DNA from 2 places in the Micromonospora sp. NPDC049257 genome. Region 2 is predicted to be linked to the other one. Evidence: predicted binding sites of a transcription regulator. Region 2 holds the regulator's gene; the other holds the start of a gene.

Region 1 (9,149 bases), on a different contig from region 2:
CGCTACGCGCCGAACGCCGCTGGTCGGCGTGCACGTAACGGAACGCAGCCGGCGAGTTCGTCTCGTCCCAACTGCCTGGCAGGTGCGACTCCCAGGGCGCCAACCAGGCCCGGTTCGCCCGACGAACCGCCGACCAGGCGGTGGCGTCGGACCGCCGGTACGGTCGCAGCACCACCGGACCGTCCATCAGCATCACCGGCCACCCCGGCACCCGCCCGAACCAGCTCACCGCGCCGACCTCCCGTCCACGCCCGGGGCGGCGGCCGACCCGCGCCGGCTCACCGCCGTCGGTCCAGCAACAACACGTCCACCGTGGAGCCGGCCGCCGCAGTGGTCACCCGCTCACCGAGCACCATCAGGCCGTTCGCCTCGGCCAACCCGGAGAGGGTGTACGGCCCACCGCTGAGCGGCTGCACGGTGTAGCCCCCGCCGCGCCGCTCGGCCACGTGCGCCGGCCGGAACTCGCGCAGCCCACCGGGCGACGAGATGGTCTCCAACAGATGCGCCCGTACGCTCGGCCGGAACACCGGCTCCGCACCGGCCAGCAGCTGGATCGCCGGCCGGGCCAGCACCTCGAAGCCGATCAACGCCGCACCGGGCTCACCGGGAAGACAGACCACCGGCACCTCCTCGGCCCCGACGGTACCGAACCCGAGGGCCGTGCCGGGGTACAGCGCCACATCGGTGAACGTCACCGGCCCGGCCCGGCCGCCCTCCCGGCGGGACAGGATCCGCCGGACCATGTCACCGGGGCCGGTGCCGGTGCCGCCGGTGGTGATGATCAGATCGGCCCGCAGGGTCTGGTCCTCCAGGAGGCCACGCAGCCCCTCCGGGTCGTCGTCGCAGATCCCCACCCGGTACGCCAACGCGCCCACCTCGGCGGCGGCGGCGGTCAACGCGTGCGAGTTGGCGTCCACCACCTGACCGGGCTGGCTGCCCCGGCCCACGTCGACGAGTTCGTCGCCGGTGGCCACGATCACCACCCGGGGGCTGGGCCGGACCACCACGTGTCCGATGCCGGTGGCGGCGAACACGGCCACCAACGCCGGGGCGACGTACGTGCCGGCGCGGGCGAGGACGGTACCGGCGGGCAACTCCTCACCGGCACGACGGACACCGTACCCCCGCTTGGGGGTACGGAAGATCTCCACCGCCGCCATGCCCTGGTCGGTCCACTCCACCGGCACCACCACGTCGGCGGCGATCGGCATCGGCGCACCGGCCGCCACCGAGAAACACGAGCCGGGGGTCAGCCGGACCGGCCGCCAACTCGCCGCGCCCAGGTCGCCGACCACGTTGAGCCGCACCGCCCGGCCCGGTCCCTGCGTGGGGATCGGGCCGTACCCGACGAGGTCCTCCCAGCGCGCGGCGTACCCGTCCACCGCCGCCTGGTCGAAGGCGGGGAACGAGTGCGGGGCGACGACGTCCGAGGCGAGGACGTTGCCGTACGCCTGGGTGAGGTCGAGGTCGAGCGGGGGCAGCGCGCGCAACCTGCGCAGCACGCTGCCCAGGTAGTCGGCGAGCGGCGTCAACTCGTTCGCGGCCGCCTCGGCGTCGGCCGTCGAGGTCATGTACCGGAGCCGCCCGCCGTGTCGCGTACCCCGTTGATGATCGCCGCGGTGACCGTCTCGTCGCCGTTGTTGACGAACTCGGTCAGCCAGGCGCGGAACTCGGCGCCGAGGTCCTCCCGCTCGACGGCGATCTGCACGACTGTCTGGAGGTAGCCCAGCGGCATGCCGGTGTCGTAGCGGGTGCCCCGGTAGACGATCGCGTGCACCGGCACCCCCTCGCTGCGCAGCAGTTCCATCGCGTCGGTCAGCTGGATCTCCCCGCCGCTGCCCGGTTCGGTACGCCGGATCGCGTCGAAGATCCGCCCCGGCAGGACGTACCGGCCGAGGACGGCGAGGTTGCTCGGGGCGTCCTCCGGCTGGGGCTTCTCCACCATGCCGGTGACCCGGACGACCTCTCCGATGTCGGTCAGCTCCGCTTCGGCCGGTTCGACCGAGGCGATGCCGTACCGCTTGGTCTCGGCCGGGTCGACCTCGAAGAACGCCAGCACCACCCCGCCGGTACGGGCCTGGAGCTCCAACATGGCCGGCAGCAGCGGCTCCGACGGCTTGACGAACTCGTCACCGAGGAGCACCGCGAAGGGCTGGTCGCCGACGTGCGACTCGGCGTACCCGACGGCGTGGCCGAGGCCGAGCTGCTCCGGCTGCCGGCAGGTGTAGATCTCGGCCAGCTCGCTGGGGCGCTTGACCGCGGCGAGCCGCTCGGCGTCGCCCTTGGCCTCCAGCCGGGCCTCCAGGTCGGGGCGACGGTCGAAGTGGTCCACCATCGACGTCTTGCCGCGACCGGTGATCAGCAGCACGTCACCGATGCCGGCCTGGGCGGCTTCCTCGACGATGTACTGGAGCACCGGTCGGTCGATCACCGGTAGCAGCTCCTTGGGCACCGCCTTCGTGGCCGGCAGGAACCGGGTGGCCAGGCCGGCGGCCGGGATCACGGCCTTGACCGCGCGGGCGCGACCGGTCGCGGCGGTCGTTGAGGGGTTCGCTGAGTGCTCCGACATGCCGCGAGACTATCGGCCACGGCTCTGCCGCGGCGGGTGAGGACCGGAAGACGCGCCGCCCGGCTGCGTCACACCGGGAGCACCGACGGCGTGCCGACCGGCCGGCCCACCGGTCGACCCGTCGGCAGGTAGGTCGATCGACCCGTCGGTCGGCAGGTCGTCGCCGGCTACCCGGTCGGTGGGCGGCCGGTGGGCGGGTGGCCGGGTGGCGCTGGTCGGCCCGACGGGCGGACCGGCCCGGGGCAGGCCGTCGTCCGGGCTGGTCGCCCCCGCCGGTACGGCGATCTCCTCGACCGCACCGTCGGCTGCCGGCGTCGGTCGGGGCCGCGCCGTCGCCACCCGGTAGCCGTCACGGCCGGCGCCCTTGGCCGCGTACAACGCCTCGTCGGCGGCGTCCAGCACCTCCGCGCCGGTGCAGGCGTGGTCGGGATAGACGGCGATGCCGATCGAGACCGACACCGCGATCGTGGTCGGGACACCCGCGTGGCCGGCGACCACGACCGGGGCCTCCCGCACCGCCGCGCCCAACCGCTCGGCGACGGTCGCCGCGCCCCGGGCGTCGGTCTCCGGCAGCAGCACCACGAACTCCTCACCGCCCTGCCGGAAGGCCAGGTCCACCTCGCGGATCTCGCCCCGGACCCGGCGGGCGAACTCGGCGAGCACGGCGTCCCCGGCGGCGTGCCCGTAACTGTCGTTGACGATCTTGAACCGGTCCAGGTCGAGGACGAGGATGCTGAGCATCCGGCCGAACCGGCTGGCCCGCTCCACCTCCCGGCGCAGCGACTCACGCAGGTACCGGTAGTTCCACAGCCCGGTCAGCGGGTCGGTCAACGACAACCGCTGCGCCTCCTCGTGCACCCGGACGTTCTCCACCGCCACCGCCGCGTGCCCGGCGAAGGTCCGCAGGGTCGCCAGGTCGTCGTCGTCGAACTCGCCGACGCCCAACCGGTCGTAGAGGACCAGCACCCCGACCGCCGGGTCCCGGCCGGCGGCGTCCCCACCGGGTGCGGTGAACGGCACCGCCACGTACGTCTCGCACCACGGTTCGCCGGTCGGCGTCGGGCCCGACGGGACCCGGCCCCGCTGCGGTTCACCCGTGGCGGCGACCGCACCGACCACCCCCGTGCCCACCGGCACCCGCAACTCCTCCGGCTCGGTGCCCGGTGGGCAACGCCCGGCCAGCCCTTCCGCGCACTGCCCGACGAGCACCCCGGCGTCGTCGACCAGCAGCACCGCCCCGGCCCGCGCCCCGGTCGCCGCGATCGCGCTGTGCAGGATCACCCGCAGGATGCGTTGCAGGTCGTGGGTGCTGGCCAGGGTGTCCCCGAGCACCCTCAGGTGCCCCCGCAACTGGTCCCGGCTGCTGGTCAGCGCAGCCACGTACCCGGCGGTCTCCCGGATCATCCGGTTGAACGCGGCGGCGAGCCCGCCGATCTCGTCCCGGCTGCGCACCGGCACCCGGGCGGTCAGGTCACCCCGGGCGACCCGGTCCACCGCACCGGCCAACTCCACCAACGGCCGGGTGGTGACCCGGGCCAGCCGCCACGCCGTCAGCACCGCCACCACCACGGCGAGCAGCACCGCCCCGACCAGTGCCGCCGGCAGGCCCGACGGTCGCTCCCCGGCCACGGAAAGGACCAGAGGCAACGGCTGCCCCGGGGCCGGCCCGAGCCGCCGCACGTACCGGCCGTCCCGGGTCGCGGTGACCCGGTCACCATCGAGGGTGCCGGCCGCGGCGAGCACCGCGTCGCGTACCCGACGGGTCTCGGTGGTGTGGGTGATCCGGTCGGGGCCGGCGGTGTCGTCGAGGAGGGTGACCGCGACGCCGGTCGCGGCGGCCAGCCGGGCCACGAACGCCGGGTCGACCACCTCGGCGGCGGCCACCGCGCCGAGCGGCGTGCCCGCCGGGTCACGCAGGTCCACCCGGGCGCTCAGCGCCCGGACCGGTCCGCCGGTGCGGACGCCCGCGCAGTCCTGCCACGGAGTCGCCGGCCCACCCGGGGTGGCGTACGTGGTGCCACCGGTCACGTCGGTGACCAGCACGGCGGTGGCCAACCCCCGGCTGACCACCTGACCGGCCGCGCCCGCCCGGGTCGCCGGGTCGGGGCGCAGGGCCACCGCGTCGGCGGCGGCCCGCAACTGCTGGCACAACGCGTCGATCGAGGTACGCACGGCGGACGCGGCCAGGCCGAGCCGTTCGGTGGACCGGGTGCGGTCCACCGTCGACAGGGTGGTGCCGACGAAGACCGCGCCGAGCAGCACGGGACCGAGCACCACCGTGAGGAAGGCCGCCGTCAACCGCCCGCGTAGCGTCAACGCTGTCCCCCCGGAAGTTCCAGGCCCGTTCCTGCGATGCTGACACAGAGCGACCACATTGACAGCGTTGCGTCAGGAGTGTTGCGTGCCCGATTTTTCTGATGAAGCGGAAGCCCTCCACGCGGCCAAACGCGAGACACGCGCCGTGCTGCTCGCCCACCGCCGGGCGCTCACCGCAGCCCACCGCTCCGCCGCCGCGACGCGCGTCCAAGCCGAACTGACCGCGCTGGTACGCCGCCTGCGGCCGGCCACGATGACCGGGTACGTGCCGGTCGGCTCCGAGCCGGGCGGCCCCGACCTGCCCGAGGTGCTCCGGGCCGCGCTGCCGGCCGGGGCGGAGCTGCTGCTGCCCGTGCTCCGCGACGACCTCGACCTGGACTGGGCCCCGTACGCCGGACCGGGCACCCTGGTCGCCGCCGGCCGGGGGATGCGCGAGCCGCACGGACCCCGGCGGGGCCGGACGGCGATCGTCGGAGCATCCCTGGTGGTGGTGCCCGCCCTGGCGGTGGACCGGCACGGCCTACGGCTGGGCCGGGGCGGCGGCTCCTACGACCGGGCGCTGGCCCGGGTACCGGCGGCCACCATGACCGTGGCGCTGCTGCACGACGGTGAACTGCTCCCGGTGCTGCCCGCCCAGCCGCACGACCGGCCGGTGCGGGCGGCTCTCACCCCGTCGGAAGGTCTGCGCCTGCTCACCCGGGACGGGATTGCGCTGACGGCGTCGGGCTCCGCTGATGCTGCGGTCGGCTGACGGCGTCGGGCCCCGCTTCGGCTGACGGTGTCGGGCTCCGTGGTGGCACGGTGCGCTGACGACGTCGGACTCCGCTGATTCTGCGGTCCGGTGACGGCGTCGGGCTCTGCGGCGGCGCGGTGCAGTGACGACGTCGGACTTCGCTGGTGGCGCCCTGCCGACGGCGGGCGGTGCGCCGACGGCGTCGAACTTCGCCGGTGGTGGGGTGCGGACCCGGCTCGCCGAGGTCCGGTTCGCGCCTGCTCCCCCGCTGGTCCGGACCTCCCGGCGGGTGGGTGACGATCACGTCCGCTGGACGAACCCGGGTCCGATGACGCACCATTGGCACTCGAATACGTCGAGTGCCAATCGGCTGAACCAGATCCGGAGGAGAACGTGCCCACGTACCAGTACGCCTGCACCGCGTGCGGCCACCAGCTCGAGGCGGTGCAGTCGTTCTCCGACGAGCCGCTGACCGAGTGCCCCGCGTGCGAGGGGCGGCTGCGCAAGGTCTTCAACTCGGTCGGGGTCGTGTTCAAGGGCTCCGGCTTCTACCGCACCGACTCCCGGGCGGCGGGCACCGAGGGCAAGGGCGGCACGACGAAGCCGGCGAAGTCGGAGGGCACCTCTTCCGGTGGCGACTCCTCGGGCTCCGGCTCGTCGTCGACCTCGGGCGGTTCCTCGACCCCCAACTCGTCCTCCTCGTCCACCACCTCCGGCCCGTCGGGCTCGACCAGTTCCACCAAGCCCGCCCCCACCACCACGACCTCCTGACCCCCTCCCCCACCGCCCCACCCCGCCCCCGCGATCAAGAGCTTTGCGTCACGTTGACGCAGTGATCAAGAGATTTGCGTCAAGTTGATCGCGGTATTTGACGCAAACCTCTTGATCACGCCACTTGTGGGTGGGTGGGGGGACGGGGGTGGGGGGACGGGTGGGGGTGGGGTTTTCCACAGGCGGGGTGTTGTCCACAGGGTGTGGGTGAGGGGGCGTGGGGTTTGGGTGGGTGCGACATAGCCTGCTGGGCCGGGGGGTGCCGCCAGGGCATCCGGTGAGCGGCAGAGGGTGTTGCATGGTGACCGGTGCGGTCGATGGAGAAGGCTCGCTGCGAGCATTCCGCTGGCCGCGTCGCCCCGGTGGGGGGACCATGTTGCGGGCGGCCTTGGTGGCGGTCCTGCTGGGGCTGGCGGTGATCGTCATGGACACCCCGGCTGGCTGTTCCACCGGTGCCCCACCACCTGCCGTCGCCCTCGGCCCGGCGGGACCTCCCATGGGGAGGCCCCATGCCACAGATCCCGCCACCGGCAGGCCCAGCGCGGCCGGACCTCCCGCCGGCACATTCAACGCGGCGGGATGTCCGGACCCACCGACCGTGGCCGGGCCCGCCGTCGGCGGCCAGTCCGGCCAGCCGCACCATCGGACGGTACGACCGGGCGTCAGCGGGGCCGGCGTCCCCGACGGGGTGGGCGACCCCCGGTCCGGTACGCAGGAGACCGGAAGGCCCGCCGAGGAAGGCACCCCGACTGCCGTACCGCTGCCGAGCGGCTTCGTGGGAGTGCCCGTCCGCCTGGCCGAACCGGCCGCCCTCGCGGTCCTGCGCCCCGGTGCACGGGTCGACCTGCTCGTGCTGCCGGCCGGGCGCAGCGCTGGAGCACCTGTTCTGCTGGCGGCCGACGCCCTGGTCCTCGACGTGGTGGGCGCCGGGGCCGGGGACGGCTCGTCTGCGCTCTACCTGGCCGTACGCCCCGATCAGGCGCAACGGTCCGTCGGTCAGCCGGAAGGGAGCCGCTTCAGCGTCGTCATCCGAGGATGATCCACTCCTGCGGCGAGGTCTTCGGCAAGGTCGTCGTCGACCACACCGCCTGACCGCCAGACTGCGGGCCGAGACAGCGATATCGCGCCCATCCGGAACCGCATTGTCGCCACCCTGGAGTGGATGTTGCGGCCCACCGGCGGCCGACGATGGTCAACTCCAGTGTGGGGGGCGCTCGGCGAGCAACCAGTCGTCGTTGCCGTCCCGGCGCTCACCCCACCCGAAGTCGGTGTCGTCGGCGGTCTGCTCAGGCAGCACCACGAAGTCGTCGCTGAGGTCGACCGCGCGGTCGTCATCGCCGGGCACACCGCCGCCGGCCAGATCCTCGGTGCTCACGAGCGGCAAGGTTACTCCTCAGACCGCCCACTTCCCGCACACCACCACGGCGGCCAACTGCCGGGTCTCCCCGGCAAGGGTCCGCCGCGTCCGGCCCTCACGTTGGTAGCGTCGGATGGCGTGACGACCCCCAGCGGTGCCAGCCCCGACGACGAATACTGGCGACGCCCACCCGCACAGCCGCCCACCCCCGCACCCGCCGGGCCGACACCCCCGACACGCCCCGCCAGCCCGACGGACACCACCAGCCCAGCGGACACCACCGAGCCGACACTCTCGACCCGCCAGCCTCACCCGAGCACCATCCCCGGCGGAACGGGTGCCCCGCACCACCTTGACGGATCTCCCACCACCGGGGTTGACGCGGCCCCTGAGGCCGGGGCCGAAACCAGGGCCGAGACCAGAACCAGTGCCGGAACCGAACACGGGGCAGAGAGCGGGGTCGCGACCGGCGCGGGTGCCGGGGGTGCCGGGGAAGCGGAAGGTGGGGCGACGCACCAGCCCTCGCCCTGGGCCAGCCCGGTCGACGCGCCGGCACCCGGCCTGCCGTCCGGTCGACCCGCCAGCCCACCGGCCGGCCCGCCGTCCGGTGAGCCGGCCGCGCCGCCGAGGGTGGGTACGTCGATCCCGGGAACGGTCCCGACCACTCCCTGGACGGGCAGTACCGCACCGGGGACGAGTTCGGCCTGGTCGGGGCGGGGTGGTTACCACGGGCCGCCGCCCACCACGCCACCGCCGCCGGGCTGGCGTCCCCCGGTGCACCTGGAAGCGACTCCCGCCCGCACCCTGCCGGCGCAGGACATGGAGGCGATGGACGCGGCAGAGCAACGGGCGCAGCGGGTCACCTGGAGCGTCGGCGCGGTCATCGGCACCGTGTTGCTACTGCTGCTCTGTCTGCTCTGCTCCCGGGCACTGTTCTGAACACCCGCCGAACACTCCCGAACGCCATCCGGCGCACACGCCGAAGGCGCTGCCCGGCCCACGCGCCGACCGACCAGGCCGACCAGGCCGACCGGTCAGCACGAACAAGACCGCTCAGCACCCGGACAACCGGTCAGCAGGCGGACAACCGACCGGGCCCGACCGGGCAGCCAGGCCGAACGGGCCCGACCGGGCCGCCATGCCGACCGGGCCGCCATGCTGCCGGGCAGCCAGGCCGACCGGTCAGCACGCAGGCGACTGGTCAGAACGTGTTGCTCCACACCGAGGCGGCACCGCTGTCCCCGGTGAGATAGACGTAGACGAGCGCGAACACCGACAGCACCACGACGATCGCGGTGAGGACCCAGGGTGCCCAGCCGGGCAGGTTCGGGGTACGCACCCGACTGCTGGTCACCGCCAGCAGCAGCAGCGCCGCCACGGCCAGCCCGATGGTGAACCACTGC
Region 2 (9,149 bases):
CGTTCATGCTCGCCATCTACTCGTACGCCGAGGCGTTCTCCCCACCGCCCAGGTACGGCGTGGGCTCGGCCATCGCGGTCATCCTCACGCTTATCCTGCTGCTGGTGACCGGCCTGTACGTCCGGATGGTGCTCAGGCAGGAGGACGAGTCGTGAAGAAGGTCGCCCTCAACGGTGCGGGCCTGCTGGTGGCGCTCTTCGCCGTCTTCCCGGTCTACTGGATGGTCGCCACCTCGCTGAAGCCCAACCGGGAGATCTTCTCGGCCACCCCCCGGCCGGTGCCGGCACACCCCACCCTGGAGCACTACCGGGAGATCCTCACCGGCAACCTGATCCCGGGCGTGACCTTCGGCGACTTCCTGCTCAACAGCGTGCTGGTGGCGGTGAGCACGGTCGTGCTGAGCGGCCTGGTGGCGCTGCTGGCCGCGACGGCGGTGGCCCGGTTCCGGTTCCGGCTGCGGACCACCTTCCTGATCTTGCTGCTGGTGGTGCAGATGATCCCGCTGGAGGCGCTGGTCATCCCGCTGTTCCTGATGATCCAGCGGCTCGGCCTCTACAACACCCTGCCCAGCCTGATCCTGACCTACCTGGGCTTCTCCCTGCCGTTCGCGGTGTGGATGCTGCGCGGCTTCGTCGCGGCGGTGCCCAAGGAGCTGGAGGAGGCCGCCGCGATCGACGGGGCGAGCCGGTCGCAGATCTTCCGGAAGGTCCTCTTCCCACTGGTCGCGCCGGGCCTGGTGGCGACCAGCATCTTCTCCTTCATCACCGCCTGGAACGAGCTGATCTTCGCGCTGACCTTCGTCAACGACCAGAGCCGCTACACCCTGCCGGTGGCGATGACGTTCTTCTTCGGCCGGGACGACACCGCCTGGGGATCGGTGATGGCCGCCTCCACCCTGTTCACCCTCCCCGTGATCGTCTTCTTCCTGCTGGTGCAGCGGCGGATGGTCTCCGGTCTGGTCGCCGGTGCGGTCAAGGGCTGAGCCGGGACGGTGACCACCCGCGCCCGGCCGTACCCTGGGGCCATGACGGGCAGGGTGGCGGCGGTGAACCTCGGCGTGGTGACGCAGGCGCAGTGGGCGGGCGACGCGAGCGGACGCAGCGGCATCGACAAGCGGCCGGTCGACGGTCCGGTGCTGCTGCGCGCCGACGGGGTGGTCGGTGACTTCATCGGTGAGCGGGCCCAGCACGGCGGCCCCGACCAGGCGGTCTACGCCTACGCCCAGGAGGACGCCGGCTGGTGGTCGGCCGAGCTGCGCCGCGACATCCGCCCCGGCGGCTTCGGGGAGAACCTCACCACCTGGGCGGTGGACGTCACCGGCGCGGTGATCGGCGAACGCTGGGCCGTCGGGTCGGCGCTGCTCCAGGTCACCAAGCCGCGTACCCCGTGCCTGACCTTCGCCGGCTTCTGGGGGGTGCCCGACCTGATCAAGCGGTTCACCGTCCGGGCCATGCCCGGGGCGTACCTGCGGGTGCTGCGCGACGGCGAGGTCGGCGCGGGCGACCCGGTCGAGGTGGTGGACCGGCCGGCGCACGGCGTCACCATCGGCGAGGTGTTCCGGGCCACCAGCCTGGAACCGGAACTGCTGCCCCGGCTGCTCGACGTCCCCGACCTGCCCGAATCGACCCGGGAGAAGGTGCGTCGCCGGCTGAACGTCGCCGGCTGACCGCACCGGCCCGTCGACCCGTCAGGCGCGGTCGGCGAAGACCTCGGCCAGCACCCTCGCCTCGGTCGGCCGGCCGTCGGAGACCTTCGCCCACCGGCCGTTGTCGGCGCTCCACTCCAGACCGTCGAAGCGGACCCGTTTCACCCCGTGGTCGGGGGCGTGCGAGACCAACCAGTGCGCGTACCGCCAGCCGTCGCGGACGTCCGTGGCGGGCACCGTCACGTCGGTCAGCTCGGCCACCGCCCCGGCGTCGGGCAGACCCCAGTCGAGGGTCAGGCCACGGGTCAGCTCAGCCGCCGCCGCCTGCCCGCGCATCACCGGGGTACGCCCCACCGTGCAGGCCACGGCGCCGGTCGCCTCGCCGAGCAGGGCCCGCGCCAGCACCTGGGACTCGTCGGCCCACTTCTGGTACGCCGTCGGGTACGCCGACCGCTGCACCGCCTGGGCGGCGTCGGTGACCTCCATCCGCTCCCAGCCGCGCACCTTCTTCAACGCCTTGTAGAACCGGGTCGCCGCGTACCGCTGGTCGCGGATCTGCTCCGGGGTGCCCCAACCCTGGCTGGGGCGCTGCTGGAAGAGGCCGAGCGAGTCCCGGTCACCGTGGGTGAGGTTGCGCAGCCCCGACTCCTGGTAGGCGGTGGCCAGGGCGACCACCACGGCCTGTTCGGGCATCTGCCGTTGCATGCCGATCGCGGCGATGGTGGCCGCGTTGGCCATCTGGTCGGCGTCGAGCTTCACGGTGCCGTCGGCCTGAACGGTGCAACTGCGGCCCGCGATGGGGAGCCGAAGCTCCCCGTCGAACTGACGGACTCCCCAGCCCCCGACGATGGCGAACAACGCCACCACGACACCGGCTGCCACGAATGTCCGTGTCCGCACCCGCACCTCCTGTTTCAGGGTCGGAGCCAGCCTACGTCGTCATCCGGGGACCCCGGGTCGGTCGACCGGTTCACGTTCCCGCACGGAATCGGAAGAAACCAGCTCAATCCGTCGGTACCCAGGCGGCGTCCCGCCGCTCGCGGAACGCCGCCACGCCCTCGCGGCCCTCGGCCGACAGGAAGTAACCGGTGGAGCGGGCGGACAGGTCGGCGATCTCCGCCCGCAGGTCCGTGGCCGGCGGTCGGCGCAGCAACTCCTTCGTCCCGGCCAACGCCCCCGGCGCCCCCCGGACCAGCGACGCGCAGTACCCGGCCACCGCCGCGTCCAGCTCGGCGGCCGGCACGGCGGCGGTCACCAGGCCCACCTCGGCGGCCCGCCCACCGTCGAAGGTGTCGCCGGTCAGGTACAGCTCGGCAGCGGCCCGGGGATGCAGCCGGGGCAGCACGGTCGCCGAGATCACCGCCGGGATCACCCCGATCCGCACCTCGGTGAAGGCGAACGTCGCCTCCTGCGCGCAGACCGCCAGGTCCGCCGCCGCGATCAGGCCCAGACCGCCGGCCCGCGCCGGCCCGGCCACCTTCGCCAGCACCGGCTTCGGGCACTCCCGCACCGCCACCAGCACGTCACCGAGCATCCCGGCCGGCACCGACCCGCTGGCGTACGCCGCCGCCGTCTCCTTCAGGTCCGCCCCGGAGCAGAAGACCGGACCGGTGTGGTCCAGCACGACCACCCGGACCGCGTCGTCGGCGACCGCCGCGGCGATCCCGGCCAGCAGCTCGGTCATCAGCGCCGTGGACAGCGCGTTGCGGTTGTGCGGGCTGTCCAGGGTGAGCGTGGTCACCCCACGGGCCGTGGCGACCCGCACGAGTCGGTCGGGAGAGGTCATGCCGGGCACACTAGTGGCCATGCCCGGCGTCCTTCCAGATGGTGAGACCGTTCCCGTCGACGGCGCACTGCCCACCACCGCCCTGCGGGAGGTCGGCGCGCGCGGTTTCGGCGTCTACCTGCACGTGCCGTTCTGCGCCAGCCGCTGCGGCTACTGCGACTTCAACACCTACACCGCCGCCGAGCTGGGCGCAGGCGTCAGCCGGGAGTCGTACGCCGACACCGTGCTCGCCGAGTTGGCGCTCGCCGCCCGGGTGCTCGGCGACGCCCCGCCACCGAGGGTCGACACGGTCTTCGTCGGCGGCGGCACCCCCACCCTGCTACCCGCCGACGACCTGGCCCGCCTGCTGGACGGCATCGACCGCACCTGGGGACTGGCCGCCGACGCCGAGGTGACCACCGAGGCCAACCCCGAGTCGGTCACCCCGCAGTCGCTGAAGACCCTGCGGGCCGCCGGCTACACCCGGATCTCGCTGGGCATGCAGTCCGCCGCCGCCGGGGTGCTGGCGGTCCTCGACCGGACCCACCGCCCCGGCCGGGCCGCCGAGGCCGCCCGGGAGGCCCGCGACGCCGGGTTCGACCACGTCAACCTGGACCTGATCTACGGCACGCCGGGGGAGCGCGCCGAGGACTTCGCCGCCTCGCTGGAGCAGGTCGTCGCCGCCGGGGTCGACCACGTCAGCGCGTACGCCCTGATCGTGGAGGACGGCACCCGGTTGGCCGCCCGGATGCGGCGCGGCGAGCTGCCGTACCCCTCCGACGACGTGGCGGCCGACCGCTACCTGGCGGCGGAGGCCGCCCTCGACGCGGCCGGGTTCTCCTGGTACGAGGTCTCCAACTGGGCCCGCAGCGAGGCGGGCCGGTGCCGGCACAACCTGCTCTACTGGACCGGGGCCGACTGGTGGGGCCTCGGCCCGGGGGCGCACAGCCACGTCGGCGGGGTGCGCTGGTGGAACGTCAAACACCCCAGCGCGTACGCGCAACGGCTCGCCGCCGGGCACTCGCCCGGCCTGGCCCGGGAGATCCTCACCCCGGCCGAGGCGCACATGGAGGACGTGATGCTGCGGCTCCGGCTCGCCTCCGGGCTGCCGCTGGACGTGCTGGACGACGCGGGCCGGGCCGCCGCCGCCCGTGCGCTCGCCGACGGGCTGCTGGACCCGGTGGCCTACCCGCAGGGGCGGTCGGTGCTCACCCTGCGGGGCCGGCTGCTGGCCGACGCGGTGGTCCGCGACCTGCTGCCCTGAGCGTGGCCCCGCCGGCCCGCCGCGCACCGCAGCGGGGCGGGCCGGGGCCGGCGGTGGTGCCCGACCGGCCGGGGGAGCGGCCGGCCGGGGTTCACTTGATGAAACTGGTGGACATCGGGTAGCGGTAGGCCTGACCCTCGTTGGCCTTCATGCCAGCGATGATCCCGAACAGGATCTGGATCACCACGACCGCGATGCTGGGCAGGAAGAGCAGGCACCAGCTCACGAAGAGCAGCACGAACGCGATGATCGACCAGAGGATCTGGAAGTTCAGCGCGGCCAACGCCTGCGCCCGGACGGCCGGCGACTGCTGACCGCGTACCAGGTAGGCGATCAGCGGGGCGACGAAGCCGAGCGGGCCGAGGCTGATCAGCGCGCCGGCGGCCCCGCCGAAGTGCGCGACCAGCGCCCAGGTCTTGTCCTCGCTGTTGGCGTATCCACCGGTCGGGGCGCCGTACGCGCCGGCGGTCGGATATCCGCCACCGGCCGGGGGGTAGCCACCCGGCGGGCCGTAGCCACCCGGCGGGCCGTAGCCCCCCGACGGGTCGTAGCCACCCGACGGCGGCTGGTCGCCGGTGGGCGGCGGATACCCGCCGGGCGGGGGATACCCGCCTGCACCCGGTGCCCCGGACAGTGGTGCGGTGGGCGGCTCATATGGCGAGCCCTGGCCAGCGTTCGGGTCCGGCGGGTAGCCGTCCCCCGCGCCGGGCGGGCGAGGTGGTTCAGTCATGCCCGTCACGGTAGGGGCTGCTGGCAAGGGTGCACCAGAGCGACACTGGTGAGGTTGGCCTCGACATTCGGTCAGCGGCCACGCCGGCAACCCACCGGGGCGGTCGCACCGACGGTCCGTCGTTGATCAACGCAGCGGCGGTACTGCCGTCGTAGACTGGCACTCGCTACAGTCGAGTGCCAGAGCGCTCGCCGGACGCGTCAGAAGTCCGGTCGCCGTGCGACAGGAGGTGGGAGATGGGTCTCGACGACCGCAAACTCGCCGTGCTGCGGGCGATCGTCGAGGACTACGTCGCCACGCAGGAGCCCGTCGGCAGCAAGACGCTCGTCGAGCGGCACCAGCTCGGGGTCTCCCCGGCGACCGTCCGTAACGACATGGCGGTGCTGGAGGAGGAAGGTTACATCCGCCAGCCGCACACCAGCGCCGGCCGGGTGCCCACCGACCGGGGCTACCGCCTCTTCGTCGACCGGCTCTCCCGGGTCAAACCGCTCAGCCCCGCCGAACGTCGGGCCATCGAGCGGTTCCTGGTCGGCGCGGTCGACCTCGACGACGTGGTGCACCGCACCGTACGGCTGCTGGCGCAGCTCACCCGGCAGGTCGCCGTCGTGCAGTACCCGTCGCTGGCCCGCTCGTCGGTGCGGCACCTGGAGCTGGTGCCGATCTCCACCACCCGGCTGATGCTGGTCATGATCGCCGACACCGGGCGGGTCGAGCAGCGGCTGGTCGAACTGCCCACGCCGGTCCCCGCCGACGACGTCACCGACCTGCGCCGGCTGGTCAACGAGAAACTGGTCGGCAGTCGGCTGTCCGACACCCCACCGCTGGTCCAGGCGCTGGTCGAGGAGTCCGCGCCGCACCTGCGCGGGGCCATGACCACCCTGTCCACCGTGCTGCTGGAGACCCTCGTCGAGCGCACCGAGGAGCGGTTGGCGCTCGCCGGCACCGCCAACCTCACCCGGGGCGGCCTGCTCGACTTCCAGGGTTCGCTGCGACCCATCCTGGAGGCGCTCGAAGAGGAGGTCGTCCTGCTCAAGCTGATCGGCGAGGCCGAACCGAGCACCACCCGGGTGCTGATCGGCGACGAGAACGAGGTCGACAACCTGCGGGCCGCCTCGGTGGTCAGCACCGGGTACGGCCCCGGCAGCACCATCGTCGGTGGGCTGGGCGTGCTCGGCCCGACCCGGATGGACTACCCCGGCACCATCGCCACGGTGCGGGCCGTGGCACGCTACGTGGGCGAGCTGCTGGCCCAGAACTGACCAGTCAGGGCCGACGGCCGGCTCCGGCCGCCGACCGGCGCAACGCGAGACGAACATGAGGACACGGAACGCAGTGGCCAGGGACTACTACGGCATTCTCGGCGTCGGCCGGGAAGCCTCCGATGACGAGATCAAGCGTGCCTACCGCAAGCTGGCGCGGCAGTTCCACCCGGACGTCAATCCGGACCCGGAGGCACAGGAGAAGTTCAAGGACATCAACGCCGCGTACGAGGTCCTCTCGGACGACCGGAAGCGGCAGATCGTCGACCTGGGCGGCGACCCGCTCGCCCCGGGCGGAGGGGGCGCCGGTGGCCCGGGTGGCCCCGGTGGGGCCGGCCCGTTCGTCGGCTTTCAGGACATCATGGACGCCTTCTTCGGTGGTGCGGCCGGTGGGGCGCGCGGTCCGCGCCCGCGTACCCGCCCCGGAGCCGACGCGATCCTGCGGCTGGAACTGGACCTGCACGAGACCGCCTTCGGCGTCGAGGCCCCAATCACCGTCGACACCGCAGTGCTCTGCACCACCTGCTCCGGGGCGGGCACCGCAGCCGGCACCCACCTGGCGACCTGCGAGGCGTGCGGGGGCCGGGGCGAAGTGCAGTCGGTGCAGCGGACCTTCCTCGGCCAGGTGGTGTCGGCCCGCCCGTGCACCGTCTGCCAGGGCTACGGCACCACCATCCCGCACCCCTGCCCGACCTGTGCCGGCGACGGCCGGGTGCGGACCCGCCGCTCGCTGACCGTCAAGATCCCCGCCGGGGTCGAGGACGGCATGCGGATCCGGCTCGCCCAGCAGGGTGAGGTCGGCCCGGGCGGCGGCACCGCCGGTGACCTCTACGTCGAGATCCACGAGCGCCCGCATGACGTCTACTCCCGCAAGGGCGACGACCTGCACTGCCGGGTCACCGTCCCGATGACGGCCGCCGCGCTGGGCACCCGACTGACCATCAAGACGCTCGACAGCGAGGAGACGGTCGACGTCAAGGCCGGCACCCAGCCGGGCAGCACGCTGCGACTGCGCGCCCGGGGCGTACCGCACCTGCGGGGCACCGGCCGGGGTGACCTCTACGTCCACCTGGACGTGCGTACCCCCACCAAGCTCGACGCCGACCAGGAGAAGATGCTGCGGGACTTCGCCAAGACCCGGGGCGAGGAGGTCGCCGAGCTGAGCAAGCAGGGCGGCTTCTTCTCCCGGATGCGCGACGCCTTCAACGGCCACGCCTGACCCCGGGCCGGCTCCGGTCAGCTCGGCCCTCGGACGGTTTCCCGGTCCGGTGGTTTCCCGGTCTGGGTTTCTTGGTCCGGGTGGTGGCCCGGTCCGGGGCGGTGGGGGCCGGGCCGGTTAGCCTGATCGGCGTGTCCGCGCCGCTGTTCCTGGTCGAGTCGCTGCCCACCGCCGACCAGCTCATCCTGGACGGCCCCGAGGGCCACCACGCCGCCACCGTGCAACGGCTGCGCGTCGGCGAGGAGCTGCTGCTCGCCGACGGTCGGGGTGGCACCGCCACCGCCGTGGTCACCGCCGTCGGCCGGGGCACCCTGGACCTCACCGTCACCTCCCGGGGGTACATCGACGCGGACGTCCCCCGGCTGGTCGTGGTGCAGGGCATCGCCAAGGGCGACCGGGGTGAACTCGCCGTGCAGGCGATGACCGAGGTCGGGGTGGACGAGATCGTGCCCTGGGCGGCGTCCCGCTCGGTGGTGCAGTGGCGCGGCGACCGGGGCGTACGGGCCAGGGAGAAGTGGGCGGCGACCGCCCGGGAGGCGGCCAAGCAGGCCCGTCGTGCCTGGTTGCCGGTGGTGGCGGGAGCACCGGACGAGTCCACCGCCACGGTGGCCCGCCGGATCGCCGGGGCCGGCGCGGCGTTCGTCCTGCACGAGGAGGCCGAGGAGCGGCTGACCACGGTCGAGCTGCCGACCACCGGCGAGATCATCCTCGTGGTCGGCCCCGAGGGCGGCATCGCCCCGACCGAGTTGACCGCCTTCACCGAGTCCGGCGCCCGCCCGGTCCGGTTGGGCCCCTCGGTCCTGCGTACCTCCACCGCCGGCGTGGCCGCCCTCTCCGTCCTCTCCACCCGCCTCCCCCGCTGGTAACCCCCTCTTCCCCTCCCTCCCTCGCCCCACCTCCGCCCCACCTCGCCCCGGCCAACCTCCCTCGTCCCGTGATCAAGAGCTTTACGTCATCCGCGAGCCCAATCCCGCCCTAAACCTCTTGATCACCGAGCCCACCACCCAACCCTCGGCGTTGGTGGCTGGTGATCAAGAGGTTTGGGTCATCTGGGGGCTTGAAATTGGCGTAAAGCTCTTGATCACCGGGACGAGAGGGCTGGCCGAGGCGGGGCGGGGCGGGGCGGGGCTGGGTGGGGTCGGCGGGCTGGGCCGGGTGGGGTGGGCTGGCGGGGGATGGGGCGGGTCGGGGTGGCGGGGAGTGGGGGTGGTGGGGGAGTGGGGGTGGTGGGGGTGGTCTTTAGAGTGGGGGGATGGGAGCTGACTGT

Evidence for each region. The regulator HrcA, encoded in region 2, represses chaperone genes, less so after heat shock. The targets are predictions, from matches to a motif close to GGTTNGCACNCTCNNNNNGAGNGTGCNAACC.
Region 1: AB0K25_RS29870 (FmdB family zinc ribbon protein) is a predicted target of HrcA. The motif match lies at 5,956-5,986, and genes of this name have one in related genera.

Annotation. Positions count from the first base shown of each region.
Region 1 covers NZ_JBFAQU010000037.1:12,208-21,356, reverse strand. The annotation lists gene AB0K25_RS29895 (GNAT family protein) at 1-193, opposite strand, end outside; gene glp (gephyrin-like molybdotransferase Glp) at 279-1,571, opposite strand; gene AB0K25_RS29885 (UTP--glucose-1-phosphate uridylyltransferase) at 1,568-2,569, opposite strand; gene AB0K25_RS29880 (diguanylate cyclase) at 2,579-4,885, opposite strand; gene AB0K25_RS29875 (5-formyltetrahydrofolate cyclo-ligase) at 4,971-5,636, shown strand; gene AB0K25_RS29870 (FmdB family zinc ribbon protein) at 6,012-6,389, shown strand; gene AB0K25_RS29865 (hypothetical protein) at 6,988-7,428, shown strand; gene AB0K25_RS29860 (hypothetical protein) at 7,582-7,764, opposite strand; gene AB0K25_RS29855 (hypothetical protein) at 8,308-8,685, shown strand; gene AB0K25_RS29850 (DUF2231 domain-containing protein) at 8,948-9,149, opposite strand, start outside.
Region 2 covers NZ_JBFAQU010000026.1:54,167-63,315, forward strand. The annotation lists gene AB0K25_RS26765 (sugar ABC transporter permease) at 1-155, shown strand, start outside; gene AB0K25_RS26770 (carbohydrate ABC transporter permease) at 152-982, shown strand; gene AB0K25_RS26775 (MOSC domain-containing protein) at 1,025-1,666, shown strand; gene AB0K25_RS26780 (hypothetical protein) at 1,688-2,551, opposite strand; gene AB0K25_RS26785 (enoyl-CoA hydratase-related protein) at 2,649-3,431, opposite strand; gene hemW (radical SAM family heme chaperone HemW) at 3,451-4,674, shown strand; gene AB0K25_RS26795 (DUF4870 domain-containing protein) at 4,766-5,404, opposite strand; gene hrcA (heat-inducible transcriptional repressor HrcA) at 5,641-6,663, shown strand; gene dnaJ (molecular chaperone DnaJ) at 6,737-7,882, shown strand; gene AB0K25_RS26810 (16S rRNA (uracil(1498)-N(3))-methyltransferase) at 8,014-8,748, shown strand; gene AB0K25_RS26815 (histidine triad nucleotide-binding protein) at 9,135-9,149, shown strand, end outside.